Regions from separate parts of the Synechocystis sp. FACHB-908 genome, predicted to be linked through region 1. Evidence: predicted binding sites of a transcription regulator. Region 1 holds the regulator's gene; the other holds the start of a gene.
The links. The regulator NtcA, encoded in region 1, controls nitrogen genes in cyanobacteria. The targets are predictions, from matches to a motif close to GTANCNNNNGNTAC.
Positions count from the first base shown of each region.

Region 2: the regulator NtcA is predicted to act here: its motif matches at 2,141-2,154, upstream of H6G46_RS09195 (MSMEG_0569 family flavin-dependent oxidoreductase).

Region 1 is NZ_JACJTH010000036.1:32,906-37,087, reverse strand. It holds gene H6G46_RS13335 (alpha/beta hydrolase) at 1-1,146, opposite strand, end outside; gene H6G46_RS13330 (hypothetical protein) at 1,395-1,643, shown strand; gene ntcA (global nitrogen regulator NtcA) at 1,716-2,393, shown strand; gene H6G46_RS13320 (DUF3084 domain-containing protein) at 2,403-3,878, shown strand; gene H6G46_RS13315 (late competence development ComFB family protein) at 3,950-4,182, opposite strand, start outside.
Region 2 is NZ_JACJTH010000026.1:19,640-23,821, reverse strand. It holds gene H6G46_RS09210 (MSMEG_0568 family radical SAM protein) at 1-70, opposite strand, end outside; gene H6G46_RS09205 (Nit6803 family nitrilase) at 101-1,126, opposite strand; gene H6G46_RS09200 (MSMEG_0572/Sll0783 family nitrogen starvation response protein) at 1,279-1,761, opposite strand; gene H6G46_RS09195 (MSMEG_0569 family flavin-dependent oxidoreductase) at 2,226-3,476, shown strand; gene H6G46_RS09190 (LuxR C-terminal-related transcriptional regulator) at 3,449-4,182, opposite strand, start outside.

The DNA of each region.
Region 1 (4,182 bases):
ATCGCATTGCAATAACAGGGCCGTGTTGGGGACTCCTTGGCCAATGCGACATTCCGATTTCAAAAAATCCCAGTCAATGGTGGCCCCGGCCACAGCTAACGCGCCATAACCCCCAAAGGAGTGGCCCCCCACCCCTACCTGGGTCAAGTTAAGGCGATCGCCGAACTCACTGGCATTGCGACGTTCCAACTCATCAATGACGTAGCTAATATCCTTGGGCCGGTCAATAAACTCGGTGGGATAGTAACCCTGGCGAGAAGTGCGATTGAGTAAAGCTTGGGCCTGGAGAATGTCACTGCCGGGATGCTGGGGCAAAGCCACCACAAAACCATAGGAGGCCATTTTCTCCGCCGCATTGTCGAAATCTTCCGGACGGGAAGCCAAACCATGGGAAAAAACTAAAACTGGTGTTTTGCCTTCTTTCCAGCGTTGGGGGCGGTAAACATCCACGTAAAAACGACGGTTACGACTTTGGTCGTTTAACCACCAGGTTTCTTTGGGGGCCACACCGTAGGGGCCCATTTCAGTGGGATCTGGTAAAGCACTAAAGTTGATATCCCCTTCTGAAGCCGCCTCAATTTCCGAGAGGGCAATCATCTTATCAATGAAGTGTTCGGAAGCTTTAACTAGCAGTTCCACCGCCCGGGCCCGTTCTTCCACCACTTCCCCTTGGAAATGGATATCGGTGGGATACTTTTTGATGAAATTGATGAGGCTTAGTCCCCCTTCTGGATCCTCGGCTGCCTGCACAATTGCGGCCCGAATACCATATTTGGAGTTAGCTCCCCAGGGGGCATTGAGAATCACCGCTGCCCTAGCCAGGGAATCTTCCCCCAGGCTGGTGTTAAAAAAGTTACTCAGCACAACGGGGTCCACCTCTGCCCGGAGCCCCATAATTTCCCTTAATTTTGCTAATTTTTCTTCGGAAGCTCCCACCAGATTAAATAAAAAGCTGAGATTGGAATCCACAGTGCCATCCTGCACAAATCTTTCTAGGGATTCCACCCGCACCGTCAACTTGATTGGCCCGTAGGTGAAAAAGATATTTTCCGCAGTTTTGCCCGGCAATTGAACGGCGATCGCCGTGAGGGCTCCCAAACAAACGGACTGCAGCCAACGACGGAGGTTTAAGGGAAAAGTGACCATGGAAGCTATATCGAGATTAATTAAAGGGGGGGGATCAACCAAGTTGCTGGACTGGAGCAGTGGGCAAGAAACCTGAGCTAATTCTAGGCAATTTTGTTGCCATTGCCCCCAACGTAAAGTTATTTTTTTCTCCATTACCTTTTGTTACCTAAAATTTAATGGAGCCAACCTAGGCTGGACCTTTTGTCACCGTTGCTCTGTCCACGGGATGGAGGATAATCTAAACGAAATCATTAGGGACCCTGACCATGCAAAAAGCCGACGAATTTGCCATCCATCTGTTTTTGGCCAATGGCCATCGAGAGGAAGTCCGTTTCATGACCATTCAAGATTTCCAAAAATGGTATAGCAACGAAGTTGTGCCCAAGCACGATTCCCAGGAATTTATCAGTGTGCCTATCAGAAATATTCAGGGCGAGTACATGGTGGTGCGACCCTCGGCGATCGTTGCCATTCGGGTGGAACCAATTTTCTTTGGCAGTGTGGAGCGCATGTAATCCGTTGTGTATAATCTTGATACAGAATGGGGTTTTGCACTTCCCTTGATGCCCCCATTACCGTGAACGTGCATGGATCAGTCCCTAACCCAAGATCGTCCCCTAGCGGCAGTGTTTCGACGCTTAGGCAGTGAGTTGATGCCCCCGGTGGTGGAAACGTTTGATCGGAGTAAAACAATTTTTTTTCCTGGGGATCCGGCGGAACGGGTTTATTTTTTGCTCAAGGGGGCTGTTAAGTTATCTAGGGTTTACGAAGCCGGGGAAGAAATTACCGTCGCTCTGTTGAGGGAGAACAGTGTTTTTGGGGTGTTATCATTAGTTACCGGGCAACGTTCTGACCGTTTTTACCACGCAGTGGCTTTTACCCCGGTGGAGTTACTGTCTGCCCCCATTGAACAGGTGGAACAGGCTCTCAAGGAGCATCCCGACCTGTCATTGTTGATGTTACAGGGGCTTTCTTCCCGCATTCTCCAGACGGAAATGATGATTGAAACCCTAGCCCACCGGGATATGGGTTCTCGTTTGGTTAGTTTTTTGCTGATTCTCTGTCGAGATTTTGGTGTACCTGCCCCGGACGGCATTCGCATTGACCTCAAGTTATCCCATCAGGCGATCGCCGAAGCCATTGGTTCCACCAGGGTAACGGTGACTAGGCTCCTAGGAGATCTGCGGGAGGGTAATATGATCTCCATCACGAAAAAGAAAATTACCGTCCATAACCCCGTTGCTCTCAGTCAACAGTTTACCTAACCACCCTCTATGACCAGTGCCTATATTCTGGTTCTTTCTGTCCTAGTTTTGGGCGGAATCATTGCTGCGCTGGGGGATCATTTGGGCAGTAAGGTGGGCAAAGCTCGCCTACGTCTGTTTAAACTGCGACCCCGACAGACGGCGGTATTGTTGACGGTGATTACTGGCACTCTGATTTCCGCTTCCACCCTGGGGATTTTGTTTACTTTTAGTAAATCCTTACGAGAGGGGGTGTTTCAACTAGATGATATTTTGGCGCAGTTGCGGGTGGCCAAAACAGAATTGGAACAGGCTAGCCAAGCGAAAGAAGAAATTGAATCGGAACTTACGGCTGTACGCGAAGAGCAACAATTGGTGCAGGAGCGCAGTCGGGAGCTGAATCGAAACTATACCAAAGCTTTGCAGTTATTGCGCCGGGTATCGGAACAATCCCGTAATTTGCGCCAGGAGGTGGCTAACCTTTCAGCGGAAAGGGCTCAATTGAACGAACAAAAGGACTCACTATTAGCGGAATCTTCAGAACTTCAGAGTCAGGTAAAACTGAGGGATCAAGAATTATCCAAGCGTCAGGAACGCATTGCCCAACAGGAAAAAGTCCTTGCCCGTCAGCGGGAACAGGTGCAATCTTTGGAGAAAAGGTTTGCTTCTTTGGAGGCCCAGCGCCAACAGTTACAAGCTGAAATTAATCAACGGGACACCAAAATTGATCAACTCGACCAGGCGATCGCCGCTAAAGATAATGACATCCAGGCCCGGGAAGAAAAGTTACAGGGGCTAGAAACAGAACTAAGTTTCCTGCAGAGGGAAGTGGAAGAACTCGAACGCTATTATCAAGATTACCAAGAGCTGCGGGGGCAACAAATTGCCATTCTGCGGGGTCAGTTATTGGCCTTTGGTGGTCTAAGGGTGGTAAGTAGCGAAGCTGTCACTGGTGCCGTGGATCAATTGTTGCGCCAGGCTAATCGCACTGCTCTACAACTGGTTAAAACCCCCAATATGCCCGTGCCCGATGAACCCATTGTCCGGGTGACCACCGCCCAGGTGGATAGTATTACAAGCCAACTCCAACCAGGCCAGGAATATGTTATTCGGGTGCTATCAGCGGGGAATTATGTGCAGGAAGAAAGGGAAATTCGGGTCTTTTTTGACGTGGTGCCCAACCGCCAAGTTTTTCGAGAAGCGGAAACCATTGCCACCATTTCCCTCGAATCCTCCGACTTTAGCGAAGTTGATGTCCAAAAACGGATTGATTATCTCCTGGCTGCCGCCCAATTCCGTGCCCGTCGGGAAGGTATTTTGGGCCCGATACAAGTGGAGGATGGGCGCATTAAAACTTTGATTGATTTTATCGAACAACTGCGCCGTCAGGCCGATAATCCCCCCAATGAAGTCCGGGCGATCGCCGCTGAGGATACATCGGTGGTCGGACCGTTAAAGATCAGAATTATTGCTTTGCGGGGCAATCAAATTATGTTTGAGAATTAATTTTGTCGGTCATCTTTGGAAATATACCCAGAGTAAATCCTGGCCAAGGCTCCATAAATCCAATTAACCAATTACCAAAGGGTATTTTTGGGGTCAATCTGGCGGTTATCCATGGCCGGAGTTCTAATGGGGGGCGGGGGCGGCAAAGGCATCGATCGCCGTTCATTAATGGCGGGAGGAGTAGGGGATTGGACAGCGGTCAATTTCAAAAAGGCTTGCCTTAGTAAAGGTAAACAATTGTCCCAGGTAACTTCTTTGTTAACTGGTTCCAACAAGTTGTAGCGTTTGAGCAATTCCTGAATTT
Region 2 (4,182 bases), on a different contig from region 1:
CTTTGGCATTTGGATCCACCAGTCGCAACCCTTTGGATTGCAGTTCTGTGATGAGACGTTGCTTATTCATGTCGCTGGGATAATCCTTAAATTTTTGTACTTAATGGCTAAAAATCGGATTGTTGGGCAATGCCTCAATGGTTTCCGTCAGCTCTGGATCACTTACTGCCGGAATAGCATTGGGCGTAACTGGGTTGGCTTCTAGGGCTGACCAAGGCTGATTGTTGAGGGTTAGTTGTAATAGATCCGGTCGGGCATAATGTCCCACCGAATCCATCATGCGTTTGCGTTTAGCGATGAGGGAAAAATCTAAATCGGCGATCGCCAACCCTTCTCCCTCAGCAATTGGCTCACAGAGATGCTTTCCTTCGGGGCTAATAATTGCCGTATAACAACCACCACTCAAGGCTTGATGCATTTTTTCGTCGGTGGTAATTTGTAACTTTTGCTCCGCTGTCAACCAACCCGTTGCATTAATCACAAAACAGCCGGATTCCAAAGCATGATGCCGCATGGTCACTTCCATTTGATCCGCGAAAATCTGACCCACCATCGATCCGGGGAATTGCCCACAGTGGATTTGTTCATGTTGCGCCATCAGCGCATAACGGGCTAAGGGATTGTAATGTTCCCAACAGGCCAAGGCTCCCAAGCGTCCAACCGTGGTATCTACCGTCCTCAGACCTGCACCATCCCCTTGTCCCCAAACCATCCGTTCATGGTAGGTGGGCGTGATTTTGCGACGTTTTAGCACCAGCGCACCATCTGCATCAAAAATCAGTTGTGTGTTGTACAGCGAGCCTTCTTCGCGCTCATTAACCCCTAACACCACGACCATTCCATGGGTTTTCGCGGCTTGGGCGATCGCCTGGGTGACTTTCCCCGGCACAGTAACGGCTTCTTGATAAAGCTTTAGGTGACTTTTCCCCATCAAAACCGGCGGTTCAACAAAGGAAAAATAAGGGTAATAAGGCACAAAAGTTTCAGGAAAAACAATCAGTTCTACCCCTTTCTTTGCCGCATTGGCGATCGCATCGAGAACTTTCTCCATAGTCCCTTGTTGACTAAAAAGAACAGGACTAATCTGTGCCGCTGCTGCCCGAATATTTTTTGTATAATTCAGCATGATTTTTCCCAGCACAACGACTGGAATAGTTTCAGAAATAAAAAATGATTTGAAAACAAGTGATTGATATATTAGACTTCAAAAATCAAAAACAAAATTTTCAAATCATCCCTCCTATCAATAATTCACCAAATATTTAATCAAGCACATTTTTACATTGTCCAAGTATCAAGAATAAACGCACCATCCCTACGGTGCATCAAGATTAAATCCATCACATCTAGGGGATTAATCGGACGAATACCGGGGATTAGAGAAGGCTCGCCATGACCATAAAGTGCTTGCAGTGCAAAGCGACAAGCATAAACCTTACCCCCTGCTTCCATGATTTTTACAATACGCTCATTCATGGTCAGGTGACCCGGAAAACCTTCATCCCCAAGCTTAGGAAAACCCCTTTGTACACCGAGAGTAACACCGGGACCATAGAGCAAAACAGATGTTTCAAAGCCTTTTTTAATTAAGCGGCTAGCTTGCATTAAATTTACTAAGCCAATGGAGCCTTCAAACGCCACTGTATGAAAAGTAATCAGCGCTTTTTCACCGGGTTCAGCTTGGACATCAGGAAAAACTTTTTCCTCGTAATCTACTAAGAAATCACCTGTTTGGTGAGCTGGCTTAGTTACCTCTGGCATGGTTGTAGTTCCTTAAATTCAAATTCTGATTTGACTTGAGATTAGTCATGTATCAATGTAGAAGCGAAGTTTCCTTATTCTTGTATCATTTGTCACAAAAAAATAGTTTTAATTGAAAGTCATAGGTTTAACCATTCTTAATTTCTTGTATGAAGATTATCTTTTCTTAATAATCTTAGCCAGAAAAATGCTTCTTATCTAGATACAGTAAGAGTTTCAAGGCTTGGAATTTTCCTGGAAATGGATTTCTGTTCAGTATGTCCGCTTAAGATTTAAATGATTAGACACCTATCTAAATCAACAGGTCTGTCTATGTAAAGCTTATAAATACAAGACTATTGCGATGTTTCCTATTAATAGAATCAGAGATCATCAATTTGTAGCGAAACATACAAGTGTTAGAAATTTCGAGGCTTACAGTTGATGATTATCAGGAAAGATAGAGTTCAATACAGGTAGATAATATGAAAAAAAGCCACTATTCCGTCATTATTGTCGGTGGAGGACAGGCGGGCTTAGCGATTAGTTATCTCCTAAAACAAGAAAGCATTGACCATGTTATTTTCGAGAAAAATCAAATTGGTCATGCTTGGCGTAATCAACGTTGGGATTCTTTTTGTTTGGTTACGCCTAATTGGCAATGTCGGTTACCCGGCTTTCCCTATGCGGGGGGTGATGATCAGGGTTTTATGCTGAAGGACGAAATTGTCCAATATCTTGAGGATTATGCGGCATCTTTCCAAGCTCCTATCCTTGAGGGGGTAGAGGTTTCTAAGCTGAGTCAACGGACTGATGCTTTTGAGGTGATTACCAGCCAAGGAATCTACACCGCTGATCAAGTGGTGGTTGCTACTGGGGGCTACCATACGCCAAAAATTGCGGCGATCGCCAAAAAACTACCTCCCCATATTGTCCAGTTACATTCGGTGGACTACAAAAATCCGGAAACCTTACCAGATAGAATTTTATTAGTTGGCACAGGTCAATCGGGCTGTCAAATTGCTGAAGACCTACATCTAGCAGGTAAAACCGTCCACCTTGCCACAGGCAGCGCACCCCGTTCACCCCGCCGCTACCGAGGGAGAGATGTGGTCGAGTGGTTAGAGTTGATGGGTCATTATGATCTGCCCATTGATGAGCATCCCCAAAAGGAAATGGTACGCCACAAAACAAACCACTATTTAACCGGTCGTGATGGTGGCAGAGAAATTGATCTGCGTCAATTCGCCCTTGAGGGCATGCATCTCTACGGACGGCTCAAGGATATTGATGGAAATCAAATTCTATTTGCCGATAATCTCAAGGAAAATCTCGATCAAGCAGACGCAACGGCCGCCAGAATTAAACAAAGCATTGATGAATATATTGCCAAAAACCAGCTTGATGCGCCCATCGAAGCACCCTATCAGCCCGTTTGGGAACCAACTTCCATACCCCTTACCCTAAATATTGATGAAATTGATGCGGTTATTTGGTCCACTGGTTTTAATTTTAATTATGCTTGGGTCGATGTTCCTGTATTTAATTCGATGGGGGAACCTCTACATAATCGGGGTGTAACTAATGTGGCGGGGCTATATTTCTTGGGTTTACCCTGGTTATATACTTGGGGTTCTGGGCGATTTTCAGGGGTTGCCCGTGATGCGGAATATTTAGCGGAAAAAATTAGAGAAACACTGCCCGCTAATCAAATAAATCCTTGTACGGTGGCTTGATAAATGGCTTGGTAGCGATTTTTGGCGTTGAGTTTATGGAGGGTGCCATTAACATGAAACTTAACGGTACTTTCGCTGATGTGAAGCTCCTCGGCGATATCGCGATCGCGTAAACCTTGGGCTAATAGGCTGACGATTTCCTTTTCCCGCTCCGAGAGGAGATGTTTGTTGAGCTTGATGTTTTGAAACCCGTCATAGGGGAGTTGCAGCGAAATTTGCAGGATTGATTGATTTACACTGCTTTGACTCCTAAATTCACCGCCAACATGGTGGGCTAAAAATTCTATTTCTTTAAAAGGCGATCGCCCATCTGTGTTGAAGGCTTCTGACACGGATGCTTCGACAATGGCTTCGATGGTGACCGAAATCTCCCCATAGATGAGACGGCAATAATTACAGGAGAGTCGATTAAAAATTTCTGTGGTTCTGATCAATAGATATGCAAGGGTGGGAGAGAGCTTTTTTTCTGTGCCGATTAGGGTCAGCTTTGTCTGAGATAACAGCCTTGCCAAAACGTCCGGTAAAGGGATTTGATCGTCTAAAAATTGGGTTGTATTAATCGTATTTGTTTCGCTCTGGAGTTGTCGGACGGCATCAATGGCGATCGCCACTGCCATACAGAGAACTTGTAAAACTTCCAGAAATTCTGCGACAAAGGGAGCCTCGCTAAAGACAGCCAAGACACCAATCACACGGTCATGGCCTA